Regions from separate parts of the Methylobacterium sp. C1 genome, predicted to be linked through region 1. Evidence: predicted binding sites of a transcription regulator. Region 1 holds the regulator's gene; each other region holds the start of a gene.
What was found. The regulator LexA, encoded in region 1, represses DNA repair genes until DNA is damaged. The targets are predictions, from matches to a motif close to TGTTCNNNNTGTGTTCNG.
Positions count from the first base shown of each region.

Region 2: uvrA (excinuclease ABC subunit UvrA) is a predicted target of LexA. The motif match lies at 3,246-3,263, and genes of this name have one in related genera.
Region 3: BKE41_RS19910 (DUF3072 domain-containing protein) is a predicted target of LexA. The motif match lies at 2,376-2,393, and genes of this name have one in related genera.

Region 1 is NZ_CP017640.1:2,470,205-2,476,047, forward strand. It holds gene BKE41_RS11375 (Mu transposase C-terminal domain-containing protein) at 1-746, opposite strand, end outside; gene BKE41_RS11380 (hypothetical protein) at 748-969, opposite strand; gene BKE41_RS30265 (helix-turn-helix domain-containing protein) at 1,048-1,587, shown strand; gene lexA (transcriptional repressor LexA) at 1,930-2,658, shown strand; gene BKE41_RS11390 (ComEC/Rec2 family competence protein) at 2,652-4,913, opposite strand; gene gltX (glutamate--tRNA ligase) at 5,107-5,843, shown strand, end outside.
Region 2 is NZ_CP017640.1:1,974,319-1,980,161, forward strand. It holds gene BKE41_RS09185 (helix-turn-helix domain-containing protein) at 1-240, opposite strand, end outside; gene BKE41_RS09190 (zinc-binding alcohol dehydrogenase family protein) at 349-1,368, shown strand; gene BKE41_RS09195 (cupin domain-containing protein) at 1,376-1,801, shown strand; gene BKE41_RS09200 (MFS transporter) at 1,804-2,982, opposite strand; gene uvrA (excinuclease ABC subunit UvrA) at 3,410-5,843, shown strand, end outside.
Region 3 is NZ_CP017640.1:4,304,419-4,310,261, reverse strand. It holds gene BKE41_RS32205 (transglycosylase SLT domain-containing protein) at 1-678, opposite strand, end outside; gene BKE41_RS19920 (Cof-type HAD-IIB family hydrolase) at 834-1,655, opposite strand; gene BKE41_RS19915 (gluconokinase) at 1,660-2,226, opposite strand; gene BKE41_RS19910 (DUF3072 domain-containing protein) at 2,402-2,686, shown strand; gene BKE41_RS19905 (hypothetical protein) at 2,830-3,117, shown strand; gene BKE41_RS19900 (polysaccharide biosynthesis/export family protein) at 3,390-4,559, shown strand; gene BKE41_RS19895 (branched-chain amino acid ABC transporter substrate-binding protein) at 4,723-5,843, shown strand, end outside.

The DNA.
Region 1 (5,843 bases):
TCCCGGCCGGCCTCGATGACGTGCTTCGGGAGCCGGCAGGCCGACAGGTTGGCTTCGTAGTCTCCGATGCCCGCCTGGGCCGTCAGCTCGGCCAGGCGCTCGGATGCTAGGCGCACGACGCCGCTGTAGCTCGTGCCATTGCCCCAGAGGGCGCGGATGTACCGTTGGATCGTTCCGGCGATCCGCTCGCGGGTATCATCATCCAGGGCGACAGTCGCGGCATCCCAGCGACGGGTGATGATCGGTAGGCTCTCCGGCTTCACCTCGCGCCGCTTGCGCACGAGGCCGCGGATGCCGGAGGCCGTCGCCTTGCTGACCTTGCGCTCGATGTCCCGAAGGCTCGGGACGAACCAACGTCCGTCCGGGCCGCACACCTCAACGCCTGCCAGCGCCTCCATGACGGATCGGCGTTCGCGCGAGCCCTTCGGATGGGCGAGAGCCGGACGAAGGAAGTAAGCCCACCACTCGGCCGCTTGAACGGCTCTCGCGGACGGGTTCAACAGCCCTTCAACACGCGTTTCCGCGGCTTCAATGCGGAGCTGAAGTTCGGGCGGGAGGCTCGTTGCCAGAACGCGCCACGAAGCTCCAGCCTGTCCACCGCGCCCGTGGCACATGCGAACGTTGAGGCGCGATCCGCGCCAGGTCTGCGCCTTCCCGGAGCCGATCCGCCCTAGAGCGTGCCGAACCTTGCGTTCAGAAATGCCAGCAGCCTGAGCCACTTCGGAGGCGGTGACCCAGTCCTCCATTTCAGGCCGCCGTATCCAGCACGTCCCGGATAATCTGCGTCCTAAGGGCTATGGCCTTGCGACCAAGAGACCGCCCCTTCAGCGCTCTGTAGGCGAGCTGGCGACAGATGCCGCGGGTCTTCAGATACGTATTGAGCGAGCTGCCCTGTGCGATGAGGACAGAACGCACACGTGCGTATTCGGCCTCATAAGCTTGCACGGTATCGTGCAACACGATGTCCATGATAGGCTCCGGTTTTGTAACCGAAATGGAAACACCCCTGTAGCCATTATGTCAACTCCCATCGATCGAGGGCTGCCGGTGTCGTCATCCAACCAAGCGCAACAGATAAATGCTGATGCTGTCCTTGATCGGATGAAAGAGATATATGATGTCGATACAGATACCGCCTTGGCCGATGTTCTTCGCACCACTAGACAAAACATATCAAAGTGGAGATCGCGTAACTCAGTGCCTTATGCAGAGGCGGTGGCCGCATCATATGCTCGGAATGCGTCAATAGATTACATTCTGACGGGTCGAGGCGATAAAGGTCGACAGCAAGGTGGCGAAGTAGAACTTGATGTTCAGCTCTTGCGAGCGATCTTGCTTAGCCTGCTGGCCTTTGAGCGCATCAAAGTCATTGGTGCGGACACCGTGACCGAGCTCAATCAGATGGCTAAAGCTATTGCTTTCCAATATAAACGAGCGGCCGAGGCTGCGCAGCAGTTACAGAAAAATGAAGGGCTCGATGCCGAAGCGGCACGTGCCGTAGCCGTTGCGGCAACAGAACTCATGTCCTCGGATGGGACGGCATTCGGTCCGCGCCTTGATCCCACGGACACCGATCGCAGCGACTGACCGACGCCTCACGCCGCAGGGTCCGCAATAGGGTCCGCATTCGGCCGACCGCAATGTGCATGGTCCGCAAAAAATTACTGCCGTACAACGAGTTACTTATAACTGGCGATGCCGGACCTGCGCGATCAAGGTCCGCAATGCGGGTCCCCCAAACTGTGGAATGGCATCAGATTTTTCTGCCCTCCGCCAGTTAGCGATGGCGAGTTGCCCGCCAATTTGGCTGCGCCGCCCCAGAGCGTGGCGGTGCCGCTCTTGCGGAACACTTGCGGAACGTTTAACCTGTTCGTGATTTGTTTCGGAGACCGTCACGTGGCGGTCCGCCAAGCCGCGAGTCCCCCGTCGATGCTCACGCGCAAGCAGCTGGACCTCCTGCGATTCATCCAGAGCCGGATGCAGGAATGCGGCGTCCCGCCGTCGTTCGACGAGATGAAGGATGCCCTCGACCTCAAGTCGAAATCCGGCATCCACCGGCTGATCACGGCGCTGGAGGAGCGCGGCTTTCTCCGGCGCCTGCCGAATCGGGCGCGCGCCATCGAGGTGATCCGCATCCCCGAGAGCCTGACGCAGGCCGCGCCGGCGCCCCAGACCCCCGCCGAGCCGCGCCGCTTCACGCCGAGCGTGGTCGAGGGCGGCAAGTCCAAGCAGCCGCCGGCCCCGGCGAGCACGCGGATGATCGACGAGTCCGGCCGGGCCATCTCGATCCCCGTCATGGGCCGGATCGCGGCCGGTACGCCCGTCTCGGCGATCCAGAACCAGAGCCACGCCATCACCCTGTCGCCGGACTTCGTGGCCGGCGGCGAGCACTACGCCCTCGAGGTGCGCGGCGACTCGATGGTCGAGGCCGGGATCCTGGACGGCGACCTCGTGGTCATCCGCAAGCAGGACACCGCCAATACCGGCGACATCATCGTGGCGCTGATCGACGACGAGGAGGCGACGCTCAAGCGCCTGCGCCGCCGCGGCTCCTCGATCGCCCTGGAGGCCGCCAACCCGGCCTACGAGACCCGCGTGCTCGGGCCCGACCGGGTCCGGATCCAGGGCCGCCTCGTCAGCCTCGTCCGCCGCTACTGAAGCGGCTCGGCCGGCGCGTCGCCGGGAGCGAGGTCTCCGCCCGGCGCGGCGGCCCCGTCCTCCGCGGTGACCGGCCGCGGCGGTCCCGGATCGCGTCCCGGGGCCGGCCGCCAGGGCACGGCGCGCCCGTCGTCCCGGGCGAAGCGCGCGGCGAAGCCGTCGCCGTCGGCCCGGAGGGCCACGGCCCCGCGGGCGGCGAGGACTTGCCGATCGATCACCAGGGGGCCCGTGCAGGTCGGCGGCGCCGCGAGGAAGGTGATCAGCACCGCGGCGCGGGCGCAGTCCTCCGGGAAGGCCCGCCTGTCCCGGACGAGGGCGACCGCCCGCCCGTCCGGCAGCCGGGCGGTGCAGCCGAGCCGGTCGCAGCGCCCGCTGCCCGACCGGACGATGAGCGCCGCGGGCCGCCGCCCGTCACCGTCCGCCTTCAGCCACTGCTCGAGGACGAAGCCGGAGGGGCTTCCGAGGGCCGCGAGCCGCCCGTCCGGACCCCGCACCGCCGCTCCCGCGCCCTGCCGGTCGACGTAGAGGTCGTAGCGGTCGGGCCGGGCCGCGAGGACGAGGCCGAGCAGGACCGGCGGCACGGCGAGCCAGCGCAGGCGGGAGGCCGGCAGCGTCGCCAGCAGCAAGCCCGCGGTCAGCAGGGTCAGCGCCGCGGCGCCGAAGGCCGGCAGCACCAGGCTCGCCCGCTCGAACCCGGCGATCCAGTCCGAGATCGCCAGCATGCCGGCCACCGCCTGCCCCATCAGCCACCAGACCGGCCGGTCGAGGGCGAAGGGATAGGCGAGGCAGCCGATCACCGCGGCGGGCATCACCACCAGGGAGACGAGCGGCAGGGTCAGGGCGTTGCCGACGAGGCCGAAGGGCTGGACCGTCTGGAAGTGGTAGGTGGCGAAGGGGGCCGTCGCGACCTGCGCCACAAGGGTCGTGGCCAGGGTCCCGGTGATCGCCGAGAGGCCGGTGCCGACGAGGCGGCCGATCCGCCCGGCCCCGGGGCGCACGAACAGCCGCCCGTCGATCAGCCGGGCGCAGGCGATCAGCCCGGCCACGGCGCCGAAGGACATCTGGAAGCTCGGGCCGAGCAGGCCCTCCGGCTCCCGGGCGAGCGCGATCAGCGCCGCGAGGGCGAGGTTGCGCATCGACAGGGCCGGCCGGTCCACCAGGATCGCGCCCAGCATGATCAGGGTCATGATCAGCGAGCGCTCGGCCGCGATGTCCCAGCCCGAGAAGGCGCAGTAGGCGGTGACGCCGACCATGGCGAAGCCGGCCGCGATCTTCTTGATCGGCCAGAGGAGCGCGCAGAGCGGCACCGCGGCGAGGACCGCCCGCACCAGCCAGAACACCACGCCGGCGGCCAGCACCATGTGGAGGCCCGAGATCGACACCACGTGGTAGATGCCCGCGGCGCGGAGCGCGTCGTTGGTCGCCGGTCCGATGAGGCCGCGCTTGCCGGTCACCAGGGCCGCCGCCACCGCGCCCGCCTGGCCGCCGGCGGCCTCCGCGATCCGGCGCGTGAGCCCGTTGCGGGCCGCGTCCAGCGCCGCGGCGAGCCGCAGGCCCAGCGGCGGCGGCTCGGACGGCGCCCGGACGGTGACCGCGCCGACCAGCGAGCCCACCGCGCCGATCCCCTGGAAGTAGGCGTCCCGGGCGAAGTCGTAGCCGCCGGGCCGGGCCGCCTCCGGGGGCGGCAGCAGCCGCGCCGTGGCGGCGACGACGTCCCCGGGGCGCGGGATCGGCGTCTTGCGGAACGAGACCCGCACCCGGGCGGGCCGCGCCTCGGGCGCGAGGCCGGCGAAGCTCTCCACCCGGATCACCAGCCGGGCGCCGACCTCGCGCTCGTCCAGGGCCTCGACCGTTCCGACGAGCGGACCGATCGTGGTGCGCGTCAGGATCGGCGCGGCGACCTGCGTGACCCGCCAGGTCGCCGCCGCGAAGCCGAGGAGCGCGGCCGCCACCGCGAGCGCCGCCGCCAGGGCCGCCGGCCGCGCGCCGAGGACGGGAACCGGCGCCAGCGCGAAGGCGGCCGCGATCAGGGGCGCGGCCAGGCTCGGCGCGCCGTCGGCCGCCGCGAAGTAGACCAGGATCCCGCCGCCGAAGGCCACTGCCAGCCAGGGGAACAGCCGGCGCTGCTCGGCCTCGCGGGCGAGACCGGCGGCGACCCAGCCGCGGAGCGCCGGTAGGGCGGGCGGGAGGGCTCGGACGCGCGGGCCGATCAGCGCCACCGCGCCGCCCGCCCGCCTCGCGCCGATCCGCCGCATCGCCGCCGCCCCGCTCCGCGCGACCTGTCGTCGGGGCCGAGCGATTCTGCGGGCGATTCTTAACGCATCCGCCGGCCCGTGCTACAGCCGGCTCTTCGTGCTACGGGCGCCCTGTCGAGCCCCTCGCCGCTCCGCCGCCCCTTCGCCGTCCGTCGCGCTCCGTCCGCGACCAGCCCCGGAACATACCGGACCGATGTCCTCAGCCGTCGTCACGCGCTTCGCCCCCTCGCCCACCGGCTACCTGCACATCGGCGGGGCCCGCACGGCTTTGTTCAACTGGCTCTACGCCCGCCACACCGGCGGGAAGATGCTGCTGCGCATCGAGGATACCGACCGGGAGCGCTCCACCAAGGGCGCGATCGACGCGATCCTCGACGGCCTGTCCTGGCTCGGCCTCGACTGGGACGGCGACGTGGTCTTCCAGTTCGCCCGCGCCGAGCGCCACCGCGCCGTGGCCGAGGAGCTGCTGGCCGCGGGCCGCGCCTATCACTGCTACGCCACCGCCGAGGAACTCGCGCAGATGCGCGAGACCGCCCGCGCGGAGGGGCGCGCCCCGCGCTACGACGGCCGCTGGCGCGACCGCGACCCGTCCGAGGCGCCCGCCGGGGTCAAGCCGGTGATCCGCCTGCGCGCGCCGATCGAGGGCGAGACCGTCGTCGAGGACGCCGTCCAGGGCCGGGTCACCTGGGCCAACAAGGACCTCGACGACCTCGTCCTGCTGCGCTCGGACGGGACGCCGACCTACATGCTCGCCGTCGTGGTCGACGACCACGACATGGGCGTCACGCAGATCATCCGCGGCGACGACCACCTCACCAACGCGGCGCGCCAGAGCCAGATCTTCTCCGCCCTGGGCTGGGACATCCCCCGGATGGCCCATATCCCGCTGATCCACGGGGCGGACGGGGCCAAGCTCTCGAAGCGCCACGG
Region 2 (5,843 bases), 500 kb from region 1:
GGGAACCTCGGCATAGACCGTCCGGGTGATCAGGCCGTCGGCTTCCATTTCGCGCAACTGGTTCGTGAGCATGCGCTGGGTCACGCTGGCGAGGCGCCGCCGGATCTCGTTGAACCGCAGGGTTCCCTCCAGCAGGTGATAGAGGATCACGCCCTTCCACTTGCCGTCGATGAGCCGGAGCGTCGCCTCGACGGCGCAGCCGGGGCTGCAGGCCCCCGTGTGGCGGCGGGTGCGGGGCATGGGCGTCTCCGACGGTATGGTTTCCGGCACTAGCGGCGTTTTATGTGCGTACTTGCGGCCCGTGAAGGCGGGCGGCATCTCCTGCGGCGACAGCCCGAGGAGATCACCATGCGCGCCGTCGGCTACCGCAAGTCCCTGCCGATCACCGATCCCGAAGCCCTGGTCGACCTCGACCTGCCCCAGCCGGCGCCCGGCCCGCTGGACCTGCTGGTGAAGGTCGAGGCGGTCTCGGTGAACCCCGTCGACACCAAGGTCCGGCGGCGGGCCGAGCCGGAGGCCGGCGGCGCCAAGGTGCTCGGCTGGGACGCGGCCGGCACCGTCGTCGCCGCCGGCGCGGAGGTCCAGGGCTTCGCCGCGGGCGACGCGGTGTTCTACGCGGGCGACCTCACCCGGCCGGGGACGAACGCCCAGTTCCACTGCGTCGATGCCCGCATCGTCGGGCGCAAGCCCGCGCGCCTCGACTGGGCGCAGGCCGCCGCCCTGCCGCTCACCGCGATCACCGCCTGGGAGACGCTGTTCGACCGGCTCGACACGGGCAAGCCGGTTCCGGGCGCCGCCCCGGCGATCCTGATCGTCGGCGGCGCGGGGGGCGTCGGATCGGTGGCCATCCAGCTCGCCCGGGAACTCACCGACCTCACCGTGATCGCCACCGCGTCGCGGCCCGAGACGGCGGCCTGGTGCCGGGACCTCGGCGCCCACCACGTGGTCGACCATTCCAAGCCCCTGGCGGCCGAGGTGGCGGCCCTGGGGCTCGGCGCGCCGGGCCTCGTCTTCTCCACGACCAACACCGACGCGCACCTCGCCGCGATCGTCGAGCTCATCGCCCCGCAGGGCCGCCTCGCCCTGATCGACGATCCGGAGCGCCTCGATGTCGGGCTCCTCAAGCGCAAGAGCCTGTCGCTGCACTGGGAGTTCATGTTCACCCGCTCGATGTTCGCCACCGCCGACATCGCTGCCCAGGGCGCGCTCCTCGACGAGGTCGCCCGCCTCATTGATTCGGGCCGCCTGCGCACCACCCTGGGAGAGCATTACGGGCGGATCGACGCCGCGAATCTCCGGCGCGCCCACGGCCTGATCGAGAGCGGGCGCGCCAGGGGCAAGATCGTGCTCGAAGGCTTCTCGGAGTGAGGACGCGATGACGGAGGCGGCGGGGACCGGGATCTTCGACGTGGCGGCACTGGCGGCGGCGCTGCCCGACAGCGCCGGGACCCTCCTGGTCGACACCTACCTGACCGACCGGGAGGCCGCGAGCGCCCGGGTGTTCCGGGTCTACCGGCCGACGCCGCCGCACTACCACGCCACCTGCGACGAGTACCTCTACTGCCTCTCGGGCCGGGGCACCTTCTGGATGCGCGATCCCGCCGCGGTGACCGCGTTCGGCCCCGGCCAGCTCCTGTTCTTCGAGAAGGGCACGGTCCACGCGATGCCGGCGCTCGAGCCCGGGGACCCGGTGGTGTTCCTGTCGATCGACACGCCCCGCCGGGCGCCGACCGACATCATCTTCGTGAACCCGGAGGACGGGACGCCGGCCAGCTTCATGGCGCGCAACGCGGAGGGTTGAGGTCAGACCCGCAGGGAGCGCCCGGCCGCCGCCACGCCGACGAGCAGGGCCGCCACGATCAGGAGCGCCGCGGGAAGGCCGAGCGCCTGCGCGGCGAAGCCGATCAGGGCCGGGCCCGCCAGCACCCCGGCATAGCCCAGCGTCGTCACCGCCGGCACCGCCACGCTCTCGGCCATCGCCCTCTGGCGGCCGGCCGCCGTGAACAGGACCGGGACGATGTTGGCGCAGCCCGCCCCGACCAGCGCGTAGCCGGCGAGTGCCGCCTCCCAGGCCGGGACGAGGACCGAGAGCGCGAGGCCGACGGCCGCCAGCAGGCCGCCGAGGACGACCACGCTCCGGCGCCCGAGCCGGGCCACGACCCGGTCGCCCGCGAGCCGGCCGACCGTCATCGTCACCGAGAAGGCCGCGTAGCCGAGCGCCGCCCAGGCCGGATCGAGCCCCCGCTGCTGGATCAGGAAGACCGCGCTCCAGTCGAGGGCCGAGCCCTCGGTGAGGAACACCACGAAGCAGAGCAGCCCCAGGACCAGCACCGGGCCGCGGGGCAGCGCGAAGGCGGGGCCGCCGCGCGCCCCTCCCCTGTCCGGCGGCAGGATGCCGGGCCAGGCGGCGGCGAACAGGGCCGCGATGCCGGCGGACAGGAGAAGCACGCTCCAGCCCGCGCCGAGGCCCGCCGCCAGCAGGCCGCTGGCGATCAGCGCCCCCAGGATGCAGCCGAGGCTGTAGAGGCCGTGGAAGCCCGACATCATCGGGTGCCCGCTCCGGCGCTCCACCGCGACCGCCTGCAGGTTCATGACGCAGTCCACCGCCCCCATCCCGGCCCCGAACAGCAGCAGCCCCAGGGTGAGCGTCACGAGCCCCGAGGCCGCGGCCAGCACCGGGAGGGCGAGGCCGAGGGCCAGCGTGCCGGCGAGCAGGACCGGCCGGAAGCCGAGCCGCGCGGCCGCGGCCCCGGCGCTCGGCATTGCCAGGATCGAGCCGACGCCGAAGGTGAGGAGCAGCAGGCCGAGCCCCGCCGCGTCGAGGCCGGCGCGGTCCTTCACCAGCGGCACCAGGGGCGCCCAGGTGGCGTTGGCGATGCCGACGATCAGGAACAGCAGCCGGGTGGACAGCCTCTGCCGGGCCGCGGCCCGGTCGTCGGCCCCCGGGATGGCAACCGGATCGGTCAGGTCGAGCGCTGGCATCGATGCCTGTCGGGACTTGGATCTGTGGGCGGGATTGGGCAATGTGGATCTCAACTCCCGCGGTGCAACACCGAAGGTGGGCCAAGGTTTGGCGAATCGAGGTCCGGCGAACCCGGGGCCGCCGGACTCCGATCGCGGCCGTTGGCTGCACGTCGTCGCCCGCGCAGCGAAGGGGCCCGGCGCGCGGCTCGTCAGCGTGGCGCCATCCGGATTGCTTCGCTGCGCGCGCAAAGACGGCTGCGCGTTCACCGAGCGGTTGCCGACGTACGCGTTTCGTTCTAGCAAGGGCGGCGCATGACGGGCCTGCGTCCCGCCGGCCGCATCTTGCCGTGAGCCCCCGCGGGCTCGACATGAGGCCGGTGCGGCGGCTGGCCCGCGCGCGAATCCGACTCTGACCGCGTCGACGCCTCGAAAGACCGCCGCCCTCATGGCCAAAGCCCAAGCTGGAAGTCGTGTCGCAAGCCGCGCCGGCGCCGCCAAAGCCGCTCCCAAGGCGCCCCTCAAGACAGCCTCGACGAAGGCAGGCTCAACGAAGGCGGCCCTGCCCAGACAGGCCCGCGCGAAGGGCGAGGCGCCCGCGGCCCGGACCGAGGCCGCCATCGACGCCAGGCTGGAGGCCCTGTTCGACGCCGCGCCGGCCCCCGTCGAGGACCGGCGGGTCATCGCGATCCGCGGCGCCCGGGAGCACAATCTCAAGAACGTCGACCTGACCATCCCCCGGGACAAGCTCGTCGTGTTCACCGGGCTCTCGGGCTCGGGCAAGTCGTCGCTCGCCTTCGACACGATCTACGCCGAGGGGCAGCGCCGCTACGTCGAGTCGCTCTCGGCCTACGCTCGCCAGTTCCTGGAGATGATGTCGAAGCCCGACGTCGACCAGATCGACGGGCTGTCGCCGGCCATCTCCATCGAGCAGAAGACCACCTCCAAGAATCCCCGCTCCACCGTGGGGACGGTCACCGAGATCTACGACTACATGCGCCTGCTCTGGGCGCGGGTCGGCATCCCCTACTCGCCGGCCACCGGCCTGCCGATCGAGAGCCAGACCGTCCAGCAGATGGTCGACCGCGTGCTGGAGCTGCCGGAGAAGACCCGGCTCTACCTGCTCGCGCCGGTGGTCCGCGGGCGGAAAGGCGAGTACCGCAAGGAAATCGCCGAGTACCAGAAGAAGGGCTTCCAGCGTCTGCGCGTGAACGGCGAGTACTACGCCATCGACGACGTGCCCAAGCTCGACAAGAAGTTCAAGCACGACATCGACGTGGTGGTCGACCGGATCGTGGTCCGCGCCGATATCGGCTCGCGCCTCGCCGAATCCTTCGAGACGGCGCTGGAGCTCGCCGACGGCGTCGCCGAGATCGTGTTCGCCGACGCCCCCGAGGGCGAGGCGCCCCGGACCATCACCTTCTCGTCGCGGTTCGCCTGCCCGGTCTCGGGCTTCACCATCGCGGAGATCGAGCCGCGTCTGTTCTCGTTCAACAACCCGTTCGGCGCCTGCCCGACCTGCAGCGGCATCGGCCACGAGATGCGGATCGATCCCGAGCTGGTGATCTCCGACCCGGCCCTGAGCCTGAAGCGCGGCGCGGTCGGCCCCTGGGCGAAGTCGACCTCGCCCTATTACGGCCAGACCCTGGAGGCGCTGGCCGAGCATTTCGGCTTCAAGACGGGCCTCCCCTGGCAGAGCCTGTCGGAGACCGCCCGCGCCATCGTGCTCTACGGCTCGGGCAAGCAGTCGATCCGCTTCGCCTACGACGACGGGTTGCGCAAGTACACGGTCAACAAGCCGTTCGAGGGCGTGATCCCGAACCTGGAGCGCCGCTACAAGGAGAGCGACTCGGACGCCGTCCGGGAGGAGATCGGGCGCTTCATGAGCGAGACGCCCTGCGCCGCCTGCGGCGGCAAGCGGCTGAAGCCCGAGGCGCTCGCCGTGAAGGTCGCCATGGCGGACATCGCCGACGTCACGGCCCTCTCGGTGAGCGAGGCGCACCGCTGGTTCTCGGAGCTGCCGGAGAAGCTGACCGCCAAGCAGAACGAGATCGCGGTCCGGATCCTGAAAGAGATCCGCGACCGGCTGACCTTCCTGGTGGATGTCGGCCTGGAATACCTGACGCTCGCCCGCGGCTCCGGCTCGCTCTCGGGCGGCGAGAGCCAGCGCATCCGGCTCGCCTCGCAGATCGGCTCGGGGCTGACCGGCGTGCTCTACGTGCTGGACGAGCCCTCGATCGGCCTGCACCAGCGCGACAACGAGCGGCTGCTCGGCACGCTCAAGCGCCTGCGCGACCTCGGCAACTCGGTGATCGTGGTCGAGCACGACGAGGACGCGATCCTGCAGGCCGATTACGTGGTCGATGTCGGGCCGGGCGCCGGCATCCACGGCGGCGAGATCATCGCGCAGGGGACGCCCGCCGAGGTGCTGGCGAATCCCGCCTCGCTCACCGCCAAGTATCTCACCGGCGCGATGTCCGTGCGCACCCCGACCGCGCGCCGCAAGGGCCGGAAGGGCAAGCTCGGGCTGTTCGGCGCAAGGGGCAACAATCTGAAGGACGTGGATGTCGAGATCCCGCTCGGCACCTTCACCTGCATCACCGGCGTGTCCGGGGGCGGCAAGTCGACCCTGGTGATCGACACGCTCTACAAGGCGGTGGCGAAGAAGCTGAACGGCGCCCTGGAGCACCCGGCGCCCTACGGGCGGCTGGAGGGGCTGGAGCACCTCGACAAGGTCATCGACATCGACCAGTCGCCGATCGGGCGCACCCCGCGCTCGAACCCCGCGACCTATATCGGCGCCTTCACGCCGATCCGCGACTGGTTCGCGGGCCTGCCCGAGGCCAAGGCGCGCGGCTACCAGCCCGGCCGCTTCTCGTTCA
Region 3 (5,843 bases), 1.8 Mb from region 1:
GGCCTGCGCGGTGCCCGGGGCCGGGCCCGGAGCCGCGGCGGCCGGGTCGATGGACAGGCTGGCGAGCTCGATCGCCGCGCCGGCCAGGGCGGCGGGCCGGCGCGGCGGCAGCGGTACCTCGACGGTCTCGGTCGGAACCTCCGCCACCGCGGCGGCGGTGGGTGCGTAGGCCAGGGCGGCGGCAGCGGGGTTGTTCCGGGTGTCGGCGACGCCGCCGCCGAACAGGCTCGCCAGGGCGCTGGCCGACGCTGCCACCGGCGCGACCACCGAGGCGACTTCGGTGGAGATGCCCTGGCGCTTGGCGGCGTAGTAGTAGCCGCGGTTGTAGTACTGGTAGGCTTGGCTGACGTTGCCCTTGGCCGTGCGGTAGGCGCCCGCCAGATAGGCCACGCCGTAGCGCAGGTTGGTCTCCGGATCGTACAGGCCGGCGGCGTCGCCGGTGTAGCCCAGGCTGCGCGCGGTCGCGTGCTTGATCTGCATGAGGCCGAGGGCGCTGCCGCCCTTGGCCCGCGGGTTGTAGTTGCTCTCGCGCTTCACCACGGCGTGCACGAAGCTCGCCGGAACGCCGTTCGCCTTGGCCTGCTGCTCGATCAGCGCGTCGATATTGTCGCGCGCGCCCTGCCCGAAGGCGGCGGCGGGCGCGACCGCGAGGACGGCGGCCAGGATGAGGCGATGCATTCCGAGACCCGGTGCTGCTTGTTCTGTGGTCAAGCTAGGTCACGGGGAAATGAGGCCGGAAAGCGGCCCCGGTTCGGCAGCCTGTGGGCGACCGGGGCGACGGGCCCGCTTGTGATCCGCGCGCCACAGGGCGGCGCGCGGACGCGGTCGGCCGGTCAGGGGAGGATGAGGCGCTCGACCGCGCGGGCGAACCCGTCGGCGTCGTTGCTGTCCGTGACCGCGCTCGCGGCCGCCTGGACGCTCGCCTCGGCATTGCCCATCGCCACCGCGTAGCCGCTCTGCGCGAACATCGGGCGGTCGTTCCCGGCATCGCCGAAGGTGGCGATCCGCTCGCGCGGGATGGCGAGGTGCGCGCTCATCCAGGCGACGAAGCGACCCTTGTCGAGATCGGGCGGAGTCACGTCGAGATAGTAGGCCTGCGAGCGGTGGACGGTGGCCCGGCCTGCCAGTGCCGCGGCGATGCGCGTCTCGCAGGCCGCGAGGTGGGCGTGGTCGCGGCTGACGCCGACGATCTTGGCGGCCGATCCCGTGAGCGTGCCGAGATCCGCCACGACCCGGGGCTCCGCGCCGATCGTGCGGCGCTCCAGGTCGGTGTAGGGACCGTCCGGGTCGCGCAGGCACCACGCGCCGTCGGCGAAGACCCACACATCCAGCCCCTCGGCCAGGAGCCGGTCGAGGGCCGACCGGGCCGCCGCCTCGGGAATGGTCCGCTCCTCGATGATCGACAGGTCTGGCCGGACGACGCTCGCGCCGTTGAAGGCCCCCATCGGCAGGTCGAGGCCGAGTTCCGCCACGAGGCTCCGCAGGCCGATCGGGGGCCGCGCCGAGGCGATGCTGAAGCCGATCCCGGCCGCGCGCAGGCGGCGCACGGCCGCCACCGTCGCCGCGGTCAGGCGCTTGTCGCCGGTCACCAGGGTGCCGTCGACGTCGGAGATCACCAGCGCGATCCCCGCGGCCTTGCCGGCTTCTGCTGTCATCGCGTCACTCCCTGCCCGGATCCCGGCGCGCCGCGGCGGCGAGTTCCGCCACGACCCGGTCGGCAATCGCCTCGGGCGGCTCGAGGATCCCGATGGTGATCGGGTGCTCGTCGGCCCCCGGGACCTCGAGGGTCGCGAACTGGCTGTCGAGGAGGACCGGCGACATGAAATGGCCCTGGCGCTCCGCGAGGCGCCGGGCGATCAGGGCCTTGTCGCCGTCGAGGTAGACGAGGCGAACGCGCCGGCTGCCCCGGGTCAGGACGTCCCGGTACGCGCGCCTGAGGGCCGAGCAGACGACCACGCCGGACTCGCCGGCGTCGAGGCGCTGCTGGATCCAGGTCGCGATCCGGGCGAGCCAGGGCGCGCGGTCCGCGTCGTCGAGGGCGTGGCCCGCGCGCATCTTCGCCACATGCTCCGGTGTGTGGAAGCTGTCGCCGTCCACGAAGATCCAGCCGAGCTTCTCGGCGATCAGCGCCGCCACGGTACTCTTCCCGGACCCCGAGACACCCATGACCACGAGCACTTGAGCGGCCGTCCGGGCATCGGGCGTCGGCTGTGATTGGGACGTCATCCGGATCACCGTGCCTCCGAGGTGCGCCGGGGGCGCCGCGCGTCGCAATCATGCGGAGCGGGCGCGAGGAAGGGAAGATCGCCGCGCCCGACGGCGCCGCCGCGGCCGCAGGAACCGGGGCGCGGCCGGCCGCGTTGATGCCCCAGAACGCGAACAATCAGGGAACATCAGTCGCATGGCCACCACCACCGCGAAGGCGACCTCGAAGGCGGGCCGGGATTCCGGAGCGCGCCAGGACGCGCCGGAGAACCCCAAGACCGACCCGAAGGACGTGTCGAACCAGATCAAGGATCCGGACCAGTGGACGACCGGCGGCGAGCCGATGACCGGCGCGCAGGCCTCCTATCTGAAGACGCTGTCGGAGGAGGCGAAGGAGCCGAAGGCGTTCGACCCCGACCTCGACAAGGCCGAGGCCTCGAAGCGGATCGACGACCTGCGCCATAAGGCCGGCCACGCCTGAGCCGTCACGGGCGCGCCCTCGCGGGCGCCCCGTCACCGTGCCGGGCGGTGCCTATCCCGCCCGGACTCGGCCCGATCCCCTGTTTCGAACACTTCGTTAAGCCGGCGGCAATCGGGCTCGGGTACCAGCGTTCGGAGCGCGTGATGTCACGCGGACAGTGGGACTGGAAGGCGCGTTCGACCATGGAAGAGCCGGGCGGCGACGGAGCGGGGCTGCGCGCTGTGCGATCCTGGGCGGCGTCCGCCCCGTCGGGTCGGATCCGGGCCGCGGCCGCACGGTTCGCCCGCGACCTCCGCGGATCCACCGCGACGGAGTACGCCCTGCTCGGTGGCCTGATCTTCATCGTCGCGGTGGGCAGCATCCGCTACTACGTATCCCGCGTCAGCGCCGTCTACGGCGACATCACCGCGGCGGTGACCCAGGGGCAGTGACGGGCAGCGAGCGGATCGCGCCCGGTCCGGCCGGCCCTGGGCGTCGATCGGCAGATCCGTTACCGCCGACAGCGTCCGGATTTGTGTCCCGATATTTCGGCCGCGGGCGATACGCCCGGCATTTGTCGTTCCAGTGCCCCGAAAAAGCTGTGCTTAACGAGGATGACTTAGCAGTCTCGGCCGTGGCGGGCGGAGTGTGGCTCACCCGCTACGGACACCTGGGCCGCTATGGGCTAGGCACGGGCTCGGCAATACCGATGGGCAACATCTGGATGCGCAAACTTCCCCTCGTCCTGCTCGCCGTCACGGCGATGTCGGGCTGCACGTACCTGCCCGCGGCGGGTCCGACGGCGAGCGCGATCCAGGCCGGGGCTGAGGTCGCCACGGCCGACGGGGGCCTGCTCGCCCGCTACGAGATCATCGACGTCACTCCCTCCGTGGTCGAGGCCCTGCGCGGCCGGCCGTTGGACAGCCTGCTCGCCTCCTTCGGCGACCACCGCCCCTCCTCCGAGCCGGTCATCGGCATCGGCGACATGGTCTCGGTCTCCATCTGGGAAGCCGGGTCCGGCGGCCTGTTCTCCGGGCCCCTCGTCGCCGACCGCTTCTCCGCAGGTTCCAAGTCCGCCCTCATCCCCGAGCAGCCCGTCGGGCGCGACGGCGCCATCTCGGTGCCCTACGCCGGCCGCATCAAGGTCGCCGGCCGCCGCACCCAGGACGTCCAGGCGCTCATCGAGAACGAGCTCGCCGGCAAGGCCATCCAGCCGCAGGTGCTGGTCTCGGTCACACGCCCGATCTCCCAGGCCGTCACCGTCACCGGCGAGGGCGCCGCCGGCGCCCGCCTGCCGCTCTCGGGCCACGGCGACCGCATCCTCGACGTCATCGCCGCCGCCGGCGGCAACCGCGCGCCGGTCAACGAGACCTTCGTGCGGCTCTCGCGCGGGCCGGTGACCGCGACCGTGCCGCTGACCACGGTGGTGTCGAACCCGCGTGAGAACATCTACCTGCGGCCCAACGACGTGCTGACCCTGGTGCGCGACCCGCAGACCTTCATCGCGGTGGGCGCGCTGGGCAACAGCACCGAGCTGCCGTTCCAGGCCGACGGGATCACGCTGGCGCAGGCGCTGGCCAAGGCGCGCGGCCTGTCGGACTTCGCCGCCGACCCGGCCGGCACCTTCATCTTCCGGTTCGAGCCGGCCAGCGTCGTGCGTCGTCTCAGCCCCGGCTCGAAGCTGCTCGGCACGCCTCTGGTGCCGGTGGTCTACCGGATCGACATGCGCGACCCCAACAGCCTGTTCGTGTCGCAGGCGTTCCGGATGCGCAACCGCGACCTGATCTACGTGTCGAACGCGCCCTTCACCGAGGTCCAGAAGGTCCTCACCGCCTTCAACGGCGTCACCGGACCGGTCGCCTCCGCGGCGACGGCCTACGCCTACGCCAAGTAGGCACCGGAATCAGGCACCGGGTCGCCCAGAGGACCGCCGCGGAAAAAAATCGCGTTTCGGCGCGTCCTCGCGTATGGGCACTGGGTGCGGGGCGGGATCGAGGCTACGGAGCCGCATCCGCCGTCGCGCCGACGTGTCGCGCAAGGATGCCCAGAAGAGCCCGATGAAGATCGGACGTTTCGTCCCCGCCCGCGGGCCGCTCCGGCCCGCGCTGATCGCCCTGAGCCTGTGTCTCGCGCTCCTGCCGGCCTCCCGCGCGGCGGCCGACGTGGTGATCGGCGTGGCGGTTCCGCGGTCTGGCCCCTACGTGGCGGTCGGCGAGCAGGTCCTGCGCGGCGTTGAGGCCGCGGCCCGGGACGCCAACGCCATGGGCGGCCTCGACGGCCAGCCCGTGACCCTGGACGTGCAGGACGATGCCTGCGACTCGAACACCGCGATGGCGGTGGCCAACCACTTCGTCCGGTCCAACGTCCGGCTCGTCGTCGGCCATGTCTGCTCGAACGCCTCCATCGCGGCCTCCGACATCTACGCGCAGAACGGGGTGGTGATGATCACCGCGGCCTCGGTGGCGGCGCGGCTCACCGACCGGGGATTGCCGAACATCTTCCGGGTCTGCGGCCGCGACGACGATCAGGCCCGCCTGTCCGCCGCCGTGCTGGCCGAGCGGTTCCGCGACCGGAAGATCGCGCTGATCCAGGACCAGACGCCGGCGGCCCGCAGCCTCGCCGCCGCCACCAAGGACAACCTCAACCGCATCGGCGTGAACGAGGCGCTGTTCCTGTCGTTCTCGCCGAGCGACGCCGACGACGCCGCCCTGGCCGACCGCCTCAAGAGCGCGGGGATCGAGGTCGTCTACTACGGCGGCGACGCCGCCGAGATGGGCCGCCTCGTGAAGATCGCGGCGGACCGGGGCTTCCGCCCCCAATGGTTCGGCACCTCGGCGATCGCCACGCCGGACTTCGCCAAGATCGCCGGGTCCGCGAGCAACGGCGTTCTGATGACCTTCTACCTCGACCCGAGCCGGCAGCCCGCCGCCGCGGCCGTCGTGAAGGCCTTCAAGGCCGAGGGCGTCGATCCCACCGGCTCCACGATCTACGGGTACGCGGCCATGCAGGCCCTGGTGGCGGCCGGCAACTTCGCCCACTCCACCGAGCCGAGGCCCATCGCGCAGGCGCTGCACACCGAGCGCTTCGATCTCGTGCTCGGCACCGTCGGCTTCGACGCCAAGGGCGACGTCACCGCGCAGGGCTACGTGCTCTACGTATGGAAGGACGGGAGCTTCAC